Metallumcola ferriviriculae: one gene and its partner. Each later gene encodes a partner of the first gene's protein in a complex. Links are inferred from orthologs where the notes say so. Each region holds a gene or a part of one and is shown on either strand. Other genes may lie near its edges.

Region 1 (10,934 bases):
CCGGGTGCTAAAAAAACTATTATGATGGTTAAAGACTCGGTTAAGGCTTAACTATCCAGGGAAGGAGGAGTAAGAGATGCCTAAAGTGGCTCTATATAATGTTCGGGGAGAGCAGGTAGGAGATGTAGAACTTCAAGACAGCGTCTTCGGTGCACCTATCAACGAGCATGTAATGCACGAAGCTGTAGTGGCTCATCTAGCTAACCGGCGTCGCGGTACTCACGCCACAAAAAGTCGTGGCGAAGTGAGGGGAGGCGGCAAAAAGCCTTGGCGTCAAAAAGGGACCGGTCGTGCGCGTGTTGGTACTATTCGTTCTCCGTTATGGCGCGGCGGTGCCATAACATTTGGCCCCAGTCCCCGGGATTACAGCACTAGTATTCCTAAAAAAGTACGGCGTCTGGCTATCAAGTCTGCATTATCGTCAAAGGTCTTGGAAGGCAGTTTGATAGTTGTGGATGATTTAAAATTTGAAAAGCCCAGGACTAAAGAGATGGCCGGTGTGCTTAATGCACTGGGCATAGAGGAAAAGGCTTTGGTGATTTCTAACGGTGAAGGAGACAATGTGAGATTGTCCGCCAGAAACATCGCCAGCGTCAAGCCTTTAGCCCCTATTAATCTTAATGCATACGACATCTTGAACTATAACAAGGTGGTCATTACTAAAGATGCGGTCCACAAAGTGGAGGAGGTGCTTGGTTAATGCGTCGTCCCCATGAGATTCTGGTGCGTCCGGTAATTTCAGAACGCACTGTCGAGCTGATGGAAGATAACAAATACACATTTATTGTCGCTAAGAAAGCGAATAAAAGCGAGATTAAAAAGGCCGTTGAAGAGATCTTCGATGTTACCGTCACCCGGGTGAACACCTTGATGGTAAGAGGGAAAAACAGGCGGATGGGTCGTTTTGAAGGTAAGACTCCAGACCGAAAAAAGGCCATTGTTACTCTTAAACCCGGAGACAAAATCGAAGTGTTTGAAGGGCTATAGGTTTAGGTAAAAGGAGGGTATTCAAATGGCGATTAAAAAGTTTAAGCCCACCTCACCGGGCCGCCGCCAAATGACGGTTTCTACATTCGAAGAGGTTACTAAAAAGGAACCGGAAAAATCATTGGTGGAGCCGGTCAAAAAGACCGGTGGCCGCAACGCGCAAGGTCGTCTGACCGTTCGTCACCGTGGCGGCGGGCATAAACGTTTATACAGAGTGATTGATTTCAAGAGAAATAAAGATATAATTCCGGCAAAAATTGCCGCAGTTGAATATGATCCCAATCGGTCCGCTAATATTGCCTTACTGCATTATGCGGACGGGGAAAAGAGCTACATTCTAGCCCCTAACGGTTTGGGCGTGGGTGACATGGTTGAATCCGGTGAAGGTGCGGACATTAAGGTTGGTAATGCACTGCCGCTGAAGAACATTCCTGTGGGTACAATTATTCATAATATCGAACTACAACCGGGTAAGGGCGGACAGCTTTGTCGTTCTGCCGGGACATCTGCGCAGTTGATGGCGAAAGAGGGAAAACACTGTCATCTTCGTCTTCCTTCTGGGGAGGTTAGATTGGTGCTGCAGGACGGCAGAGCTACCATCGGACAGGTGGGCAACATCGACCATGAGAACATTACTATCGGTAAAGCAGGGCGTTCACGGTGGAAGGGTATTCGGCCCACTGTTCGTGGTGTGGTAATGAACCCTGTGGACCACCCCCACGGCGGTGGTGAAGGTCGTTCACCTGTCGGTCGAAATCCTGTTACTCCTTGGGGCAAACCGGCTCTGGGTGCAAAGACCCGGAAGAAAAATAAGCCTTCTAACCGGTTGATTGTGAAACGGCGTAAGGGTTAATGAGTACGAGGAAGGAGGCGTAATGAATGGGAAGATCCTTAAAAAAAGGTCCATATTGCGATCCCAAATTGCTTAAGAAGATAGAAGAAATGAATGAAAATGAACAAAAGCGAGTAATTAAAACCTGGTCGCGCAGTTCTACCATATTTCCACAGTTTGTCGGTCATACTATAGCGGTGCATGGTGGCAGGAAACACATTCCCATTTACATCACTGAAGATATGGTTGGGCATAAACTAGGTGAATTTGCACCTACTAGAACGTTCAAAGGACATGGATCACATACGGAACGTTCCACATCTTTGAAATAGATTGAGAGGGGGGTTAACCATGGAAGCTAAAGCAGTAGCTAGGTATATTCGCGTTTCTCCGCGGAAAGTGCGTCAGGTGGCCAACATGATTAAGGGCAAAGATATACTGGAAGCGCAGGCGGTGCTGAAATATACGCCTAAAAGGGGTGCTGGATATATTGCCAAAGTTCTGCAGTCTGCTGTGGCTAACGCTGAGCATAACTACGAAATGGACCCCGACAATATGTATGTGGCCAATGCCTACGTTGATCAGGGGCCAACATTGAAAAGATTTATGCCCAGGGCAATGGGCAGAGCTGATAAGATTAGAAAAAGGACCAGTCACATTACCGTGGTGGTACGGGAAAAGGAGGAGGTTAATTAGTGGGGCAGAAAGTTCATCCTAAAGGTCTGCGTATAGGCATCATTAAAGACTGGGATGCCAAATGGTATGCTGACAAGGATTATGCTGATTTACTGTATGAAGACATTGAAATAAGACGCTTTCTGAAAAAACGACTATATGATGCAGGTATTTCCACTGTCGAAATTGAACGTGCAGCTAACCGTATTAAGATTTCCATCCATACTGCTAAACCTGGTATTGTTATTGGCCGCGGTGGGTCGGAAGTGGAAGCACTGCGTAAGGAATTGGAAAAATTAACAGATAAAAAAGTTAATGTTAATATCGTGGAAATCAAAAGGCCTGAATTAGACGGTCAACTGGTTTCGGAGAACGTTGCATCTCAGCTGGAACGAAGAGTTTCTTTTCGCCGGGCTATGAAGCAAGTTGTATCCCGCTCCATGCGGTTTGGGGCCGAAGGCATTAAAATAATGTGCGCCGGTCGTTTGGGCGGTGCGGAAATTGCTAGAACCGAATGGTATAGTGAAGGAAAAGTACCGCTGCATACTTTAAGAGCAGATATTGATTATGGATTTGCGGAAGCCAATACAACTTACGGTAAGATTGGCGTAAAGGTTTGGATTTATAAAGGCGAAGTACTTCCTGAAGCAAAAGGTAAAGTGAAGGAAGGAGGCAACTAACCATGTTGATGCCGAAAAGGGTAAAATGGCGTAGACAACACCGGCCAAGTCTTTCTGGTAAAGCTATAAAGGGCAGTAATGTTGATTTCGGTGAATACGGTCTGCAGGCATTAGAACCGGCCTGGATCACTAGCCGTCAAATCGAAGCAGCACGTATCGCTATGACCCGTTATATCAAACGGGGCGGGAAAGTTTGGATTAGAATTTTCCCTGATCGTCCTATTACGGCAAAACCAGCGGAAACCCGTATGGGTAGTGGTAAAGGCTCTCCGGAATACTGGGTAGCTCCTGTGAAACCGGGTAGGATTATGTTTGAAATGGCCGGAGTGACTGAAGAAATAGCCAAAGAAGCAATGCGCTTGGCTAGTCATAAGTTGCCGATTAAAACCAAGTTTATAAAACGTAACGAAGTGGGTGGTGAGGCCGATGAAAGCTAATCAGCTACGGGATTTAACCACAGAAGAATTGGTGCGGAAAGTTGATGATTTCAAAGAAGAATTGTTTAACTTACGTTTCCAATTAGCTACCGGCCAGTTGGATAATCCTTTGCGTATTAAAAATGTCCGCAGGGATATTGCCAGAGCTAAGACTGTTTTAAGAGAACGGGAATTAAAACAGGAAGCGTAAGTGAAAGGAGGAAAGGCACTTGGCTGAGAGAACTTTGCGTAAGGGCCGTGTTGGCCACGTTGTTAGTGATAAAATGGAAAAAACAGTGGTTGTATCTGTTGAAACCTATGTTCGCCATCCGCTTTATGGCAGAACGGTTAAGAAAAGTAATAAGTTTAAAGCTCATGATGAGGCCAACCAATGCAGGATTGGCGATAAGGTAAAAATCGTTGAGACCCGTCCGTTGAGCAAGGATAAGCGCTGGCGGATAGCGGAAATCCTGGAAAAAGCCCAAAAGCTATAGTATTGGTTGCGAGTCGAAAGGGGGTAACATCACATGATACAAGCCCAGACGATGCTAAAAGTCGGAGACAACACTGGTGCCAAAAAATTAATGTGCATTCGAGTGCTGGGTGGTTCAGGGCGCCGATATGCTGCGGTTGGTGATATAGTAATCGCATCTGTTAAGGAAGCGGCACCTGGTGGTGTGGTTAAAAAAGGTGATGTTGTTAAGGCAGTTGTGGTACGAACCAAAAAAGGTAATAGAAGACCTGATGGAACCTATATACGTTTCGATGAAAACGCAGCGGTAATCATTAACGACCAAGGCCAACCCAAAGGAACGCGTATTTTTGGTCCGGTTGCCAGGGAACTGCGTGACAGGGATTATATGAAGATTGTTTCGTTAGCACCCGAGGTGCTTTAGGTTATTAACCGGTTTGCGGAGGTGAAAATATTGGCAAGCCCTAAAGTTCATGTAAAAAAAGGGGATACCGTCGTTGTAGTTAGCGGAAAAGATGTTGGCAAAAAGGGCAAGGTACTGCAGGTGCTGCCCCGGGATATGCGGGTAGTGGTAGAAGGTGTAAACGTAGTAAAACGCCATACCAAAGCTACTCAACAGATGCCCCAAGGCGGTATAGTGGAAAAAGAGGCCCCAATTGCCAGCTCCAATGTGATGGTATACTGCAGCAAGTGCAATCAGCCCACCAAAATTGGCAAGAAGTTTCTTGATGACCAAAGTAAGGTGCGCGTTTGCAAGAAATGCGGTGAAGATTTAGATTAAGGTTGTTCTGCCGGAAAGGGGGTAAAATTATGGTGGCAAGACTAAAAGAAAAGTACCTGAAAGAAACGCAACCGGCATTGAAAGAAAAGTTCGGTTACAAGAATACCATGGAAGTGCCAAAACTGGAAAAAGTGATTATTAACATGGGAGTGGGCGAAGCTACTCAAAACCCCAAAGCCCTGGATGGCGCGGTGGAAGATTTAACCGCAATTACTGGGCAAAAGCCGGTAATTACCAAGGCAAAAAAATCAGTGGCGGCGTTTAAATTGCGGGAAGGTACTCCCATCGGTTGCAAAGTTACCCTGAGAGGGGATAAAATGTACGAATTTGTAGACCGGTTGGTGAATGTTACCTTGCCCCGGGTAAGGGACTTTAACGGCGTTTCCCCCAAGGCCTTTGATGGTCGCGGTAACTATACCCTGGGTATGAAAGAACAGTTGATTTTCCCGGAAATTGATTATGATAAGGTAGATAAAGTCAGAGGGATGGACATTGTTTTTGTTACTTCAGCTAAGTCTGATGAAGAATCACGAGAATTGTTGCGTTTAATGGGAATGCCATTTAGACAGTAAAAAGCCAAGGAGGAGGGATAAACAGTGGCAAAGAAATCTATGATCGCCAAAGCAAAGCGCACGCCCAAGTACCGAGTGCGGGCCCACAACCGCTGCAGAGTCTGCGGCCGTCCCCATGGTTACATGCGGAAATTTGGTATCTGCCGAATTTGCTTCCGTGAACTGGCGTATAAAGGTGAAATACCCGGCGTTACCAAGTCTAGCTGGTAATATAGATATCGGAAGGGGGTAGTTAAGATGGTAATGACGGATCCGATTGCAGATTTGCTGACCAGAATTCGCAATGCGAGTATGGCCAATAAAAGTACAGTTGAAGTGCCTGCCTCCAAGATTAAAAAAGCGATTGCTGAAATATTCAAGGCAGAAGGCTACATCAAAGATGTTGAATATGTTGATGACAGCAAACAGGGTATTTTAAGGCTGTACCTAAAATATGGTAAGAGTAATGAAAAAGTAATTACCGGCCTGAAAAGAATCAGCAAACCGGGATTGCGTGTTTATGCTAATAAAGATGAAATACCAAGGGTTTTAGGCGGCTTGGGTGTGGCGGTTATTTCCACTTCCAAAGGAGTAATGACCGATAAAGCAGCTCGCCAGGGAGGAACTGGTGGCGAAGTCATCTGTTACATTTGGTAAGAAACACTTATAGCAGTTTTTCACGACAGGAGGTGTCATTATGTCCAGAGTTGGTAGATTGCCTATAAACATTCCTGAGGGTACGGAAGTTAATAAGACTGGAAACAAAGTTACCGTTAAGGGACCAAAAGGGCAACTGGAAAAAGAATTTCACCCGGAAATTGATATTAACATTGAAGACGGTGTAATTAATGTGACCCGTCCCACTAATAAAAAGCAGCATCGTGCACTGCATGGGCTGACCAGAGCACTGTTAAACAATCTGGTTCAAGGTGTTACAAATGGTTTCCAAAAAGGACTCGAATTGACTGGTGTAGGTTATCGGGCTAATATGCAGGGTAAAAAATTAGTGCTACATGTGGGTTATTCACAGCCGGTAGAGATGGAGCCGCCGGCGGGTATAGAAATTGAGACACCTGTTCCTACCAAGATTATCGTTAAAGGTATTGATAAAGAATTGGTGGGTGCAATTGCCGCAAACATTCGGAAAGTGAGAGAACCGGAACCCTATAAAGGCAAAGGTATCAGGTATGAAGGCGAGCGGATCCGCAGAAAAGTTGGTAAGGCCGGATCTGCCAAGTAATACTACCTTGTCTGGGTTGCTGCAGAAAGGAGTGACATTCCTTGTTTAAAAAGTATAACCGTAAGGCGGTTAGAGATAAAAAACGGAGACGATTACGTAACAAACTATTTGGGACATCAGAACGCCCGCGTCTGTCCGTTTATCGCAGTTCTAAACACATCTATGCACAAGTAATTGATGATACTGTTGGCAGCACACTGGTAGCGGCCTCCACTTTAGATGCAGATATAAAAGGTGAAATCATCGGTGCTAATGCAGAAGCTGCAAAGAAAACGGGCCAGCTGGTGGCAAAAAAAGCCCTTGAAAAAGGAATTAAAAAGGTGGTATTTGATCGGGGTGGATACATTTATCACGGTCGAATAGCTGCGCTGGCAGAAGGTGCCAGAGAAGGCGGCTTGGAATTTTAAAGTTTTTGGCAAAGGAGGGAAATGAATGGTCGGTATTGACCCTAATAAACTGGAACTGAATGAGAAAGTTGTTAGTATTAACCGTGTAGCTAAAGTTGTAAAAGGCGGACGGCGCTTCAGTTTTAGTGCTTTGGTTGTTGTAGGAGACGGTAACGGATATGTAGGAGCGGGCTTCGGTAAGGCAAATGAGGTCCCTGGAGCTATTCGTAAGGGAATAGAAAACGCTAAGAAAAACCTGATTAAAATTCCTTTGGTGGGTACTACTATTCCCCATGAGATGGTAGGAAGATTCGGGGCTGGACGGGTATTATTAAAGCCCGCTTCGGAAGGTACCGGAGTTATTGCCGGTGGCCCTGTACGTGCGGTACTTGAACTGGCCGGTATCAGAGATATTTTGACCAAGTCCCTGGGCTCTGCCAATGCCAACAATATGGTATATGCTACACTAGAAGGATTGAAAAGCATGAAACGCGCTGAGGATGTTGCAAAACTCCGTGGCAAATCCGTTGAAGAGTTGCTTGGGTAGGAGGAATGGCAATGGCAAAGAAATTGAAAATTACACTCAAGAAAAGCATTATCGGACAGAATGAACAACAGCGTGGTACAGTGGCCGCATTGGGTTTGAGAAAATTGCACCAAAGCGTGGTCAAGGAAGACACACCCAATATTCGCGGCATGGCTGAGAATGTAAATCATTTAGTGGTTGTAGAAGAAATTGAGGTTTAGGAGGTGTAGCTGTGGTTAGACTCCATGAACTCAAGCCAGCAGAAGGTGCCAAAAAAGCTTCTACCCGTAAGGGAAGAGGTATTGGCTCCGGTTTAGGAAAAACATCCGGCCGCGGTCACGGCGGGCAAAACTCCCGTTCCGGCGGCGGTGTTAGACGTGGTTTTGAAGGCGGACAAATGCCTTTGACCCGTAGGCTTCCTAAACGCGGCTTTACAAATATTTTTGCTAAGGAAATCGCGATTGTAAATCTGGATCAGTTAAATGCTTTCAACGAGGGAACTGAAGTCACTCCCGAGCTATTGGTACAAGAAGGCATCGTTAATCAGGTCAAGGATGGTATCAAGATATTGGCTAACGGAGAATTGACTAAATCCTTAACAGTAAAAGCAAATTTCTTTAGTAAAGCAGCAGCCGAAAAAATTGAGGCTGCCGGTGGAAGAGCTGAGGTGGTATAATGTTTGCCAGTTTAAAGTCTGCCATGAAGATAGATGACCTGCGTAGAAAGATTGTTTTTACGATACTGATGTTTTTTGTCTTCCGTCTTGGGGCGCATATCCCCGTGCCGGGGATTGATACAGCGCAGTTAAAGCAACTGATGGACAGCGGTACCCTGTTTGGTTTTATTGATGTAATATCCGGCGGGGCATTCAAAAAGTTTACTATTTTTGCTATGGGCATCATGCCTTACATCAACGCATCCATTATCATGCAGCTGTTGACTGTGGTAATCCCATATTTGGAGCGCCTGGCCAAGGAAGGTCAGGAAGGGCAAAAGAAGATTGTTCAGTTTACACGTTACGGTACGGTTATTCTAGGTTTTATTCAGGCAGTTGGTATGGCTTTTTATTTGGGTAAGGCCGGTGTATTGGAGAATGCCGGCATCGGGTCTTATGCCGTTATAGCTATCACTTTAACAGCCGGCACGGCTTTTCTCATGTGGCTGGGTGAAATGATTACGGAAAAAGGAATTGGTAATGGTATTTCCTTAATTATTTTCGCTGGGATTGTATCCCGTCTGCCTGCAGGTCTATACGGTATGTACCAATACGTGTCCACAGGTGAGACCAGTATTTTTGCGGTACTATTTTTCTTGGTAATTGCTCTTGTGGTAATTGCCGGTGTTGTAGCTATTCAAGAAGGGCAGAGACGCATTCCGGTGCAGTATGCAAAACGAGTGGTAGGTAGAAAAGTTTACGGCGGACAATCAACACATATTCCGCTTAAAGTGAATCAGGCGGGAGTAATTCCGGTTATTTTTGCCATGTCAATCTTACTTTTCCCTACAACTATTGCATCATGGTTTCCCAATAATGCTTTTGCTCAAACAATAGTAGGGATATTTAGCTTTAGGTCTGTGTCGTATATGGTTATGTACGCGCTATTGATTATTTTCTTCACTTATTTTTATACTGCGGTTACGTTTAATCCCCAGGATGTTGCGGATAACATGAAAAAATATGGTGGTTTTATTCCTGGCCTGCGGCCGGGAAGACCTACAGCTGAGTATATTGATAGGGTTTTGACTAGAATCACGTTATCCGGTGCCATTTTCCTGGCAGCGATTGCATTACTGCCTAACTTAGTTATGGCACTGACAGGTTTGAACATTTATTTTGGTGGTACAGCACTGCTGATTGTAGTAGGGGTAGCATTAGAGACCATGAAGCAAATAGAGTCTCAGCTATTAATGCGTAACTACCAAGGTTTTATGAAGTAGATTGCTTCGCTTAACGTGCATCAGCATAAAGAAACTTTGCTTGTGCCGCAAAGAATAGAACACTAGCTTTAAAAGGTGTAAGCTTTTGGCACAAGCGCATTAGTTTAAACTTATGCCGTCAGAAGTAATTTTCTGGCAGGTGCAAAACAGGGAGGGGTTCAAGTGAGGTTACTGTTGATGGGTCCTCCGGGGGCCGGTAAAGGTACGCAAGCTGAGGTTTTAACTGAAAAGCTTAAAATACCTCACATTTCTACTGGCGATATGTTCCGGAAGGCTATCAAGGATGGAACTGAGTTGGGTAAGAAAGCTAAAGAGTATATGGATGCTGGAAAGCTGGTACCTGATGAAGTAACTGTAGGCATTGTTAAAGAACGCCTAGGCGAATCCGATTGCGGGCAAGGCTTTTTGTTAGACGGTTTTCCTCGCACGGTAAATCAAGCGGAAGCGTTGGATGAGATCCTTAAACAATTACGGATTAAACTAGATGCGGTAATTAACATTGAGGTGCCCAGGGAAAAACTCTTAGACCGCTTAACCGGACGACGCATATGCAAAGATTGTGGTGCCACCTATCACGTAACATTTAACCAACCTCAAGAAGCAAATAATTGTGATGTCTGCGGTGGAGAACTGTATCAGCGCAGCGACGATACAGCAGAGACTGTAGCTAATAGATTAGATGTATATGCCAAGCAAACGCAACCGTTAATTGAATTTTATCAGAAGCAGGGCCTTTTGGCCGACATTAACGGTGACCAGAAAATCAGCGCAGTACTGAAAGAAATTGGCGAAAGGCTTGGGAGCGACTTGGTATGATTACTCTTAAATCCGACCGTGAATTGGAATATATGCGTGATGCCGGCAGGATAGTGGCTGAAACTCATCTTGAACTAGAAAAGGCGATTAGACCAGGCATCACTACTAAAGAATTAGATATAATTGCTGAAAAATATATCCTAAGTCAAGGGGCAAAGCCCGCGTTTAAAGGTTATCAGGGGTTTCCCGCCAGCATCTGCGTTTCTATTGACGCGGAGGTGGTTCACGGCATCCCGGGTTTAAGGGAATTAAAAAATGGAAATATTATTAGTATTGATATTGGCACAGTGATAAATGGATTCTATGGTGATGCTGCTAGAACTTTTCCCGTTGGTGAAATTGACGAGGATATGCAGCGGTTGCTGCGAGTGACTGAAGAATCGCTGAAAGCCGGTATTGCCAAAGCTGTGGAAGGCAACCGATTGAGTGACATATCTCACGCGGTACAGATAGTTGCAGAAGGCAGCGGTTTTTCCGTTGTCCGTGACTACGTTGGACATGGCATTGGCAGGGAAATGCATGAGGAACCGCAGGTACCTAATTTCGGCAAACCCGGCAGGGGGCCGAGGTTGAAAGCGGGTATGACACTGGCTATTGAACCAATGGTTAACATGGGTACCCATGAAGTGATAAC
Region 2 (10,850 bases), 640 kb from region 1 along the record:
TGCACTGTCTACTATGGTAATCGGAGATAGAATGGTAAAGGTTGTCTCGTGGTATGACAACGAATGGGGCTATTCTAACCGCGTGGTGCAGTTAGCTGACTTTATTGCTAAACAGGGGCTGTAAAAGAGGGATTGAATAAAGACTTTTTTAGGGGGGAGGGGTAACCTCCCCCTAAAAAAATACTTTCTTGATGTATAGGAAATTATGGATTGTGGATAATTTCCTATACATGGGGGTTGTTAAGGGGGCATGCCCCCTTAAAACTAATGTGGAGGGTCACTAATGAACAAACTGACGCTGCAGGAAGTGGATGTAAAGGGTAAGAGGATACTGGTGCGGGTGGACTTCAATGTGCCGATGCAGGATGGGAAGGTAACCGATGATACTCGTATCCGGGCAGCTTTGCCCACCATTAAATATTTGGTGGAGGAAGAAGCTAAAGTAATTTTGATAACGCACTTGGGCAGACCAAAGGGGCAGTACAAGGAAGAATTAAAATTAGATCCGGTGGCCCAAAGGCTTGCCGATGTCCTACATATGCAGGTAGGAAAGGTTAACGGAGTAGTTGGTGAAGCTGTTAAGCAGGCGGTTGACCAGCTCAAACCCGGAGAAGTGCTGCTGTTAGAGAATGTGCGCTTTGAGCCGGGTGAAAAGGCCAATGATGCGGAATTTGCTGCTCAATTGGCAGAGCTGGCCGATATCTATGTTAATGATGCTTTTGGTACAGCTCATCGGGCACACGCTTCAACAGCCGGCGTAGCCAAGCACTTGACAGCGGCTGCCGGGTTCTTGATGGAAAAGGAAATCGAAGCAATGGGTCAAGCTCTAACAGATCCTCAGCATCCGTTTTCCGCCATTTTAGGCGGCGCTAAGGTTTCGGATAAAATCGGTGTTATAAATAACTTATTAAATAAAGTGGACGCTTTGATTATCGGCGGCGGCATGGCCAATACCTTTCTACAGGCTCAGGGTCTTGATATGGCAGATTCTTTGGTAGAGAAGGAAAAGCTTGAAGCGGCAAGAGTCATCATGCAGCAGGCGGAGAAACAGGGTGTAAAGCTGCTGCTGCCTGTGGACGTAGTGGTAGCTGAGGAGGTTTCGGCCGACAGCAGCCACAAAACAGTGGCTGTCGACCAGGTGCCTGCAGGATGGAAAGCGGTGGATATAGGCGACAGTACGGTGCAGTTATTTACCGAACAGATACGGCAATCTCGTACTATTATCTGGAATGGGCCGATGGGTGTCTTTGAGATGGAACCATTTGCCGGCGGCACCAATGCCTTAGCGCGAGCTATGGCTGAAGTGGAGGGTACTACTATTGTAGGCGGCGGTGATTCCGTGGCAGCAGTGGAAAAGACCGGTGTGGCGAGTCAACTCACCCACATTTCTACCGGCGGCGGTGCATCGTTGGAGTTTTTGGAAGGCAAGGAATTGCCGGGTATCGCAGCTTTGACCGACAAGTAGTTTCAAGCAGGTAAACTGAATATTTCGCTTAGGGGGTTTTCAATATGCGTAAACCGATTATTGCTGGTAACTGGAAAATGCATAAGAATGCTGCTGAAGGGACTGTGTTGGTAAAGGAATTGAAACAGCTCTCAGCCGGTAACACCAACGTGGAAGTAGTGGTATGCCCGCCATTTACCGCTTTGGCCGGGGTAATAGCCGAAGCCAAAGGCAGTGGGATTAAGGTAGGTGCTCAAAACATGCATTGGGAAGAAAAAGGCGCCTATACCGGCGAGATTTCGCCCACTATGCTGATGGAAATGGGACTGGATTATGTTATTATCGGGCATTCGGAGCGGCGTCAGTATTTCAGTGAAACGGATGAGACGGTAAATAAAAAGGTAAAAAGCGCTTATGCCCACGGTATTAAACCAATAGTCTGTGTCGGAGAAACACTGGAACAGCGCGAAGCAGCCAGTACCGAACAGGTAGTGGGAAGACAAATTGAGGAGGGCCTAGCCGGTTTGGAGCAGGGTCAGGTGTCGGAATTAGTGGTGGCATACGAGCCCATTTGGGCCATTGGCACCGGGAAAACTGCCTCCAATGCTGATGCGGAAAAAGTAATTGCTCATATTCGTCGGGTATTGGCCGGAATGTATGGCGAGCAGTCGGCTGAGCAGGTAAGAATACAGTACGGCGGCAGTGTTAAACCTAACAATATTAATGAGCTAATGGAGCAGCCTAATATTGATGGCGCTTTAGTGGGTGGCGCGGCGCTGCAGGCGGAGTCTTTTGCCGGAATAGTAAATTTTAAAGCATAGCCGCAGGCATTATACCCGCCAGTTTCTGCTTCAATGAGGAGGATAAATGTGGCAAAACCGTTAATGCTAATGATACTAGACGGATGGGGTATCAGTACCCGGAAACAGGGTAACGCCCTGGCCGATGCATCACTGCCCAATTTTCAAGCGTTACTTAAACAGTATCCGCATACTGCCTTACAAGCATCGGGAGAGGCTGTGGGATTACCTGAAGGGCAGATGGGCAATTCTGAGGTGGGGCACCTAAATATTGGTGCCGGCAGGGTGGTTTATCAGGAGATTACACGGATAAATAAAGCCATCAAAGAGGGAGATTTTTCTAAGAACCCTGCTTTCTTGAAAATAATGGGCAGGGTAAAGGAACAGGGTGGCGCTTTACACCTGATGGGTTTGTTATCCGACGGCGGTGTACATAGTCACATAGAGCATCTGTTTGCTTTATTGGAACTAGCAAAAGCGCAAGGCGTTGAAAAGGTATTTGTCCATGCTTTTCTCGACGGTCGTGATGTACCGCCGGCTAACGCTATGGAATATTTCGATGCGCTGCAGAAGAAATTTGCTGAATTGAAGCTGGGCCAGGTGGCAACTGTAATGGGACGCTATTACGCCATGGACCGGGACCAGAGGTGGGAACGCGTCGCTAAGGCGTTTAAGGCAATGGTCAGTGCAGAGGGAATTAAGGCTACGTTTCCTAAAGCAGCAGTAGAGCGTTCTTATGACCGACGGGTTACCGATGAGTTTGTAGAACCCACGGTAATTGTGGACAAAACAGGACAGCCTGTGGGCCAGGTTAACAATAATGACGGGGTTATTTTTTTTAACTTTAGGGCAGATAGGGCCAGGGAAATTACTCGGGCATTTGTGGATGAGGATTTTCAAGGATTCGTCAGACCGGATGGATATAAACCGATTCCCTTTGTCTGTATGACCCAGTATGACATAACCATTGATACTCCCACGGCGTTTCTGCCGCAAAATTTGGTGAACACTTTGGGAGAGGTACTTGCGGCAAAGGGTATGAAGCAGCTGCGTATTGCCGAAACGGAAAAGTATGCTCATGTCACTTTCTTTTTCAACGGTGGCGCCGAAGAGGAGAATGAAGGCGAGGACCGGATATTAATTCCTTCACCTAAGGTTGCTACATACAATCTTAAGCCGGAAATGAGTGCCTTTGAGGTGACAGAGAAGGTGTTAGAGCAAATAAAGGCAGATAAGTACGATGTAATAGTGTTGAACTTTGCCAACCCAGATATGGTGGGGCATACCGGAATAGAAGAAGCGGCGGTAAAAGCAGTGGAAACTGTAGATGAATGCATCGGTAAGATAAGCAGGGTAATGCAAAAACGGGCAGCACCGCTGCTCATCACTGCAGATCACGGTAATGTGGAAAAGATGGTAGACTTGGATACCGGCGAACCTCATACGGCGCATACCAACGATTTGGTACCCTTTATTCTTGTGTATGATAAATTAAAACACAGTACATTGGCAACCCAGGGTTCTTTACGGGATGTGGCGCCGACGATGTTGAAACTGCTGGGTATCCCGTTGCCCGAAGAAATGAGCGGGAAAAGTCTGGCGGGGGAAGAAAAATAATAAATTGCTAAAAGATTATGCGTAACCTTACGTAAAATTGCAATAGGAGGTTTTTATAAATGACCATTATTAATGAAGTAGTGGCAAGGGAGATATTGGACTCTCGGGGTAATCCCACCGTGGAGGTGGAAATGGTTTTAGAAAGTGGTGCAGTGGGTCGCGCCGCAGTACCTTCAGGTGCTTCTACCGGCGCCTACGAAGCAGTGGAGTTAAGAGATAAGGATGACAACCGTTATATGGGCAAAGGTGTGCTGCAGGCGGTAAGCAATGTAAATAATATCATCGCTCCGGAAGTACTTGGGCTTGATGCAGTTGATCAGTTGGGTATCGATGAACTGCTTTTGGAGTTAGATGGAACAGAAAATAAGTCCAAGCTTGGTGCCAATGCGTTATTGGGGGTATCTTTGGCTGCTGCAAACGCCGCCGCAAACGCCTTAGGGCTGCCATTATATCAGTATTTGGGCGGTGTTAACGCCAAAGAAATGCCTGTGCCCATGATGAATATCCTTAATGGCGGCGAACATGCTGACAATAATGTGGATATCCAAGAATTTATGGTTATGCCGGTGGGGGCAGAAAGCTTCCGCGAAGGCTTAAGGATGGGTGCCGAAATATTTCACAATCTGAAAAAGGTGCTTCAGGCCAAAGGGTTAAACACCGCCGTGGGTGATGAAGGCGGCTTTGCCCCGAATCTCAAGTCTAACGAAGAAGCCCTGGAAGTAATTGTGGCAGCTGTTGAAAAAGCAGGATATAAGCCTGGTGAGGATGTGGTATTGGCTTTGGATGTGGCTGCAACAGAGCTGTACAAGGAGGGTTCTTACCGCTTTGAAGGCCAAGGGGAAACCTTCACATCAGACCAGCTGATAGACTTTTACAGCAGCTTAATTGACAAATATCCCATTATTTCAATTGAGGACGGTTTATCTGAGGATGACTGGGAAGGATGGCAGCGTTTTACCGCTAAACTGGGTAAAAAGGTGCAGCTGGTGGGGGATGACTTATTTGTTACCAATACTACCAAACTTGCTCAAGGTATTGAGATGGGGGTAGCCAATTCCATCCTGATTAAGGTCAATCAGATCGGTACATTAACCGAAACTTTTGATGCCATTGAAATGGCGAAGAAAGCAGGGTACACTGCGGTAATCTCACACCGCTCAGGTGAAACGGAAGATGTAACCATTGCCGATATAGCGGTTGCTGCCAATGCCGGACAGATAAAAACCGGCGCACCGTCAAGAACTGACCGAGTGGCAAAGTATAATCAGCTTTTACGTATTGAAGAAGACCTGAGTTATCTGTTTAGGTATAAAGGTAAAGGAGTTTTTTACAATCTCAAATAGAACACCTGAGTGGAAATTATTCGATATTTTGCAGGAAATCTTGGGGAAAAGTAGAATTATTGAATAGTTTTAATTTTATGAAATTTTTCAATCGTTGAAAGGGGGGCGGATTGAGTAGGTGTAAAGGCCGGTATAAAGGTGCTTGTTGCCACGGGACAACTATTATGCTAAAATATATGTGTTATTCCCCTTTAGGAGGTGGCAGGAGATGAAGACAGCATTAACAATTCTGCAAGTACTGGTTTCCTTGGGCTTAATTTCCACTGTTCTACTACAGTCTGGAAAAAGTGCTGGAATGTCAGGAGCTATTACCGGCGGCGCGCAGACTTTTTTTGGTAAGAAAAAGGGTATGGATGAACTGCTTGGAAAGATTTCTATTGGATTGGCAACTACTTTTATCGTGTTAACCTTATTATTATCTATTGTATAACCCCCACTTAAGGAGGTAGAAAAGTTAATGTCAAACGCTTTGTATCTTGCTCCCATTGCCGGGGTCATTGCTCTTATTTTCGCGTTTTATCTAACATCTAAGATTAATAAAACTCCTCCCGGCAGTAAAATAATGGTGGAGATAGCTGACGCCATTCATGAAGGGGCACTGGCTTTCCTGAAAAGAGAATATGCTGTGTTGGTTTGGTTTGTGGCAGGTTTAGCGGCAATAATTGTAATAGCCGGGATACTCACTCCTGGTTCTGATAGCATGCAGCCCACAACTGCAGTTGCTTTTATCCTGGGTGCTATTGCTTCCGTTACTGCAGGTTGGATTGGAATGAATGTGGCTACCAAAGCCAACGTGCGTACCGCTAATGCTGCTCAAGAAAGTGCCAATAAGGCCTTAGGAGTTGCCTTCTCCGGCGGTGCCGTAATGGGTATGTCCGTTGTAGGATTGGGTCTTCTAGGTCTAGGTATTGTGAACATATTATTCGACAATCCTCAGGTCATTAATGGCTTTGCTTTGGGCGCTAGTTCCATTGCTCTGTTTGCTCGTGTAGGCGGCGGTATCTATACCAAAGCTGCCGACGTGGGTGCTGACCTAGTTGGTAAGGTTGAAGCTGGTATCCCTGAAGATGACCCGCGGAACCCTGCGGTTATTGCCGATAACGTAGGTGATAATGTGGGTGACGTAGCCGGTATGGGCGCGGACTTGTTTGAGTCCTATGTGGGATCTATCATCGCCGGTATCGCTTTGGGTGCTACCATGAGTAATACTAATGCTACGCTGTTGCCGCTGATGGTAGCTGCAGCAGGTATCATTGCATCTATTATCGGGACATTCTTTGTACGTACCGGTGAAGGTGCGAATGCTCAAAGTGCTTTAAACATGGGCACATTGGTTGCCAGTATTTTATCCATAGCGGCTACTTATTTCTTGGCTACATCTTTACTGCCGGAAATCGGTATGGGTGTCTTTGGTGCTACTGTGGCCGGTTTATTGGCCGGAGTGCTTATTGGAAAAATTACCGAATATTATACTTCAGAACGCTATACTCCGGTTAAGGAGATTGCCAAGGCATCTCAGACTGGTACCGCTACCAATATTATCTCCGGTATCAGTTACGGTATGATGAGTACTACGCTGCCTATCCTGGTAATTGTAGTAGCTATTCTTTTGGCTTATAAATTTGCTGGATTGTATGGTATTGCTTTGGCGGCCGTTGGTATGTTGTCTACAACTGGTATGACCGTAGCAGTTGATGCCTATGGTCCTATTGCAGATAATGCCGGCGGTATTGCGGAAATGGCCGGATTAGATCCGAAGGTTAGAAAAGTTACTGATGCACTGGATGCTGTGGGTAACACCACTGCTGCCATCGGTAAGGGATTTGCCATCGGTTCCGCGGCATTGACAGCGCTGGCCTTATTCTCTGCATATACCAAGGCGGCAAACATTCAATCAATTGATATTATGTCGCCTCCGGTAGTTGCTGGATTATTCCTGGGCGGTATGCTGCCCTTCCTATTTTCTGCCTTGACCATGAAGGCGGTAGGCCGTGCGGCCTTTGATATGATTGAAGAGGTTCGCCGTCAGTTCAAGACCATTCCCGGACTGATGGAAGGAAAAGCTAAGCCTGACCATAAGACTTGTGTAAGTATTAGTACCGACGCTGCTTTGAGAGAAATGATTATTCCAGGTCTTCTTGCTGTATTTGTACCTATCGTGGTGGGTTTGATGCCCGGTTTGGGTAAAGAAGCGCTGGGCGGCCTATTGGCCGGCGCACTGGTTGCTGGCTTCTTGCTGGCGATTATGATGGCAAATGCCGGCGGTGCTTGGGATAATGCTAAGAAATATATTGAAGGCGGTGAATATGGCGGTAAGGGCTCCGAAGCCCATGCTGCTGCAGTAAATGGGGACACAGTGGGTGACCCTTTTAAGGATACTTCCGGTCCGTCTATTAACATACTAATCAAGTTGATGACCATCGTATCCTTGGTATTTGCACCCTTATTTATGTAATATCCGGGTTTTTGAGGGAGTGTTGGGCTTGGGTCCAACACTCCTTTTCTTATACCAGTCTGGAAGCATAAGTTCTAAGTATAAGTTCTGGAGGCATAAATTTCGACTAAGCCTTCCGCACCTATAAAGGGCACGCGGAGTATAAGTGCATTTGCTAAATACGGTTGTTAATATCTAATATATGAGATGCTTTTGTTTCTTATTGAGATATTGAGTTTGGTGGTGGTTGTTTTGGGAAAAGTTCCGGCAATGAAAGAAGCATTTTACTTTCGCGGTGGCCAGGCTGCCTGTCTCTTAATTCATGGCTTTGCCAGTACACCTTCGGAAGTTAGGTGGCTGGGGGAAAAGCTGCACCAGCAGGGTTTCACTACCCAAGGGGTGATGTTGACCGGACATGGTGTCACCCCCGAAGATTTGGCCCGAACCCAATGGAGCGACTGGTACCATTCAGCCGAGGAGGCATTTTTAGAGCTAAAGCAGCGGTATGAGATTGTATTTGTAATTGGAGTTTCTATGGGCGGCTTGCTCGCTTTAATGCTGGCGGCAAACTACCCCAATCATGTCACTGCGGTTGTGACAGCGGGGACGCCGGGAGGCAGGCGTTTTTTCCGGGACCGCCGTATCCATTTGGCTGCTGTGGCGAAGTATTTCGTGCCATATCAAGAACGGCGGGTGCCGGCAGATATTAAAAAACTGCATGAAGAAATGGGAAGGGTCTACTATTCTAAGCGGCCTTTGGCAGCTGTACACAGTTTATTAAAATTGGTGGATAGCACTATTAAGTTGCTGCCGCGAGTGACCTGCCCGACATTGATTATGCATTCCCGCAGCGATGATGTGATACACTGGCAAAGCGCACCGTTTATAAAGAAACATTTGTCAAACGCGCGGCTGGGTTTTGTGGAGAATTCCGCGCATATTATTACTGTGGACCAGGAACGGGAAAAAGTACTGATGTATATTGAAGGGTTTTTTAGGGAAATAATGGAAGAGGAAGGTGTAATGTTTGAATTCGATTAGCGGAAATTATTGTTTTGCCTGCGGCGAGGATAACCCCAGAGGACTTCGTCTTGAATTTGTCTGGGAAGAGGATAAGTTTGTTACCTATTTTACCCCTGAAAAATATCATGAGGGTTATCCCGGCATAGTTCACGGCGGCATTACAGCAGCATTATTGGACGAGATAATGGGAAAAAGTATGCTGAGTATTGGCTGTCCCGTTATGACTGCCGAGCTCAAGGTTCGCTATAAAAAACCTCTGCGCGTTGGTCAAGAATATAGAGTCGTGGGTTGGATAGTTGAAAGGAAAAGCCGGGTGATATTTACCCAGTCCGTAATTCAAGACGTGGAAGGTAATGTAGTGGCTGAGGGTGAAGGGAAAATGATAGTTTTAAAGGAGGAGGATAACGATGTTGAGTAGGGAAGAAGCATATCAATTGCTAAAAAAACATTTGAAAAACAAAAATCTTTTTAAGCATTGTTTGGCGGTAGAGGCGGTGATGCACCGATTGGCGGAGCATTTTGAGGAGGATACCCAACTCTGGTCCATAGCCGGACTGTTGCATGATATTGATTATGAGAAGACTAAGGATGACCCTGGTCAACATAGCATCGTGGGTGCGGAAATGCTGGCAGCGGAAGGGCTGCCTGAGGAACTGGTCTACGCTGTTAAAGTACATAACGATCACCATGGCTTGCCGAGGAACAGTCAATTGGATAAGGCACTATACGCGACTGACCCACTTACCGGTTTGATAGTAGCGGCGGCCTTGATTCGTCCTGAGAAAAAGCTGGCCATTATAGATGTGGACTTTCTGGTTAACCGTTATAATGAAAATTCCTTTGCTCGGGGTGCACGGCGGGATGTCATTGCTTCCTGTGAGGAATTGGGGTTGACTTTGGAGGAATTTATGGGACTAGGTTTGGAAGCGATGAAAGATAGTGCCGCTGAGCTGGGACTATAGTTAAAGTGCAAAGTTATCAATCATTGGCTTAGTGGGAATACTTTCAAGTAATATCAAAACTTATGATACAGGTGGGGTTATAGTGAACAAGCAGGATATTTTAGAATTTATGCGGGAAAAGACATATAAACCGCTGACCGCCGAGGAGTTAGTGGCGGTACTTAATATTCATGATACTGGGGAAGTGGAAAGCTTTTTGTCCATTCTTCGGGAGATGGAACGCCGCGGTGAGGTAATTCTTACCAGGAAAAGTAAATATGGTTTAGCGGAAAAAATGGGTTTAGCAGTTGGTCGGCTTCAAGGCCATGCAAAAGGCTTTGGCTTTATCATAACCGATCAGGTTGGAGAGGCAGATATTTTTATCAGCCCAGAGAACATGAACGGTGCTATGCATAACGACAGGGTGGTGGCGCGGCGGCAAAGTTCCGGTCGCAACGGCAAACCTGAAGGCGAAATAATTAGGATATTGGAACGGGCCAATGAAAAGATTGTCGGTACTTTTGAACGGAGTAAAAACTTTGGCTTTGTCGTTGCCGATGACCGGCGCATCAGGCAGGACATCTATATTGCCAAAGGGGGAACCATGGATGCCCATACTAAGGATAAGGTAGTGGTGTCAATCATCCATTGGCCTCAGGGTGGGCGCAATCCCGAAGGCCGGGTTATCGAGGTTCTAGGTAAAGAAGATGACCCGGGCGTCGATGTGGTTTCAATTGTGCGTAAGCACCAATTGCCGGAGAATTTCCCTGATAAAGTAACGTCGGAGGCAGCCCGGGTTGCGAAAATATCCGAAGAGGATTATCGGGACCGTAAAGACCTGCGTCAGTGGAAAACAGTTACCATTGACGGTGCGGATGCTAAGGACCTGGACGATGCTATCACCATCGAAAAGCACGGTAACAATTATCGCTTGGGAGTACATATAGCGGATGTTAGTTACTATGTTAAGGATGGAAGCGAGCTGGATAAAGAAGCATATAGTCGCGCTACAAGTGTCTATCTGGTGGACCGGGTAATTCCCATGCTGCCGCCTCAGCTTTCCAATGACATCTGCAGTTTGAATGCCGGAGTGGATAGGCTGGCTATGTCGGTTATTATGGAAGTCACTGCTGATGGAACTGTAGCCGACTATGAAATTACTCCTTCGGTTATAAATGTTAACCACCGCATGACTTACGCGGCCGTGCGGGAAATATTGGAGGAAAAGGACCGGGATTTAGTCGAGAA

What was found.
Region 2: the proteins of secY (region 1) and secG are in contact, whole or in part, in a crystal structure (PDB 5AWW), measured with the Thermus thermophilus proteins. The link is inferred for Metallumcola ferriviriculae from one-to-one orthologs. Residues at the interface, in WP_096411648.1 of Thermus thermophilus: Leu14, Gln16, Arg17, Phe20, Ile34, Pro35, Pro37, Ile72, Arg108, Arg109, Asn112, Gln113, Arg116, Ile117, Ile120, Pro145, Gly146, Trp147, Phe152, Phe155, Val156, Val159, Thr160, Val162, Ala163, Gly164, Ala166, Leu167, Trp170, Glu173; in WP_223903268.1 of Thermus thermophilus: Tyr5, Ile9, Tyr12, Leu13, Ala16, Leu19, Val20, Val23, Leu24, Gln26, Glu27, Pro28, Gln30, Gly31, Ala32, Asp34, Leu35, Met36, Gly37, Gly38, Ser39, Ala40, Asp41, Leu42, Phe43, Ala45, Arg46, Val48, Tyr53, Thr56.

Annotation. Positions count from the first base shown.
Region 1 is NZ_CP121694.1:102,981-113,914, reverse strand. What follows is about bases 7,388-10,352. They hold secY (preprotein translocase subunit SecY), read left to right. Parts: upstream 7,388-8,221; coding sequence 8,222-9,484; downstream 9,485-10,352. Other genes in these bases: map (type I methionyl aminopeptidase), read left to right, coding at 10,297-10,352; MFMK1_RS00510 (adenylate kinase), read left to right, coding at 9,647-10,300; rplO (50S ribosomal protein L15), read left to right, coding at 7,779-8,222; rpmD (50S ribosomal protein L30), read left to right, coding at 7,579-7,767; rpsE (30S ribosomal protein S5), read left to right, coding at 7,388-7,567. In the rest of the region: rplC (50S ribosomal protein L3), read left to right, coding at 1-51; rplD (50S ribosomal protein L4), read left to right, coding at 77-700; rplW (50S ribosomal protein L23), read left to right, coding at 700-987; rplB (50S ribosomal protein L2), read left to right, coding at 1,013-1,840; rpsS (30S ribosomal protein S19), read left to right, coding at 1,867-2,151; rplV (50S ribosomal protein L22), read left to right, coding at 2,171-2,515; rpsC (30S ribosomal protein S3), read left to right, coding at 2,515-3,174; rplP (50S ribosomal protein L16), read left to right, coding at 3,177-3,611; rpmC (50S ribosomal protein L29), read left to right, coding at 3,601-3,801; rpsQ (30S ribosomal protein S17), read left to right, coding at 3,821-4,084; rplN (50S ribosomal protein L14), read left to right, coding at 4,118-4,486; rplX (50S ribosomal protein L24), read left to right, coding at 4,517-4,843; rplE (50S ribosomal protein L5), read left to right, coding at 4,876-5,415; MFMK1_RS00550 (type Z 30S ribosomal protein S14), read left to right, coding at 5,440-5,625; rpsH (30S ribosomal protein S8), read left to right, coding at 5,653-6,051; rplF (50S ribosomal protein L6), read left to right, coding at 6,092-6,634; and 3 more genes. UniProt on the Bacillus subtilis protein: The central subunit of the protein translocation channel SecYEG. Consists of two halves formed by TMs 1-5 and 6-10.
Region 2 is NZ_CP121694.1:737,876-748,725, forward strand. Bases 4,143-7,023 are described here. They hold secG (preprotein translocase subunit SecG), read left to right. Parts: upstream 4,143-5,412; coding sequence 5,413-5,634; downstream 5,635-7,023. Other genes in these bases: eno (phosphopyruvate hydratase), read left to right, coding at 4,143-5,204; MFMK1_RS03770 (sodium-translocating pyrophosphatase), read left to right, coding at 5,662-7,023. In the rest of the region: gap (type I glyceraldehyde-3-phosphate dehydrogenase), read left to right, coding at 1-124; MFMK1_RS03745 (phosphoglycerate kinase), read left to right, coding at 284-1,465; tpiA (triose-phosphate isomerase), read left to right, coding at 1,510-2,265; gpmI (2,3-bisphosphoglycerate-independent phosphoglycerate mutase), read left to right, coding at 2,299-3,861; more of eno, read left to right, coding at 3,921-4,142; more of MFMK1_RS03770, read left to right, coding at 7,024-7,659; MFMK1_RS03775 (alpha/beta hydrolase), read left to right, coding at 7,891-8,679; MFMK1_RS03780 (PaaI family thioesterase), read left to right, coding at 8,666-9,079; MFMK1_RS03785 (HDIG domain-containing metalloprotein), read left to right, coding at 9,072-9,623; rnr (ribonuclease R), read left to right, coding at 9,706-10,850. UniProt on the Bacillus subtilis protein: Involved in protein export. Participates in an early event of protein translocation.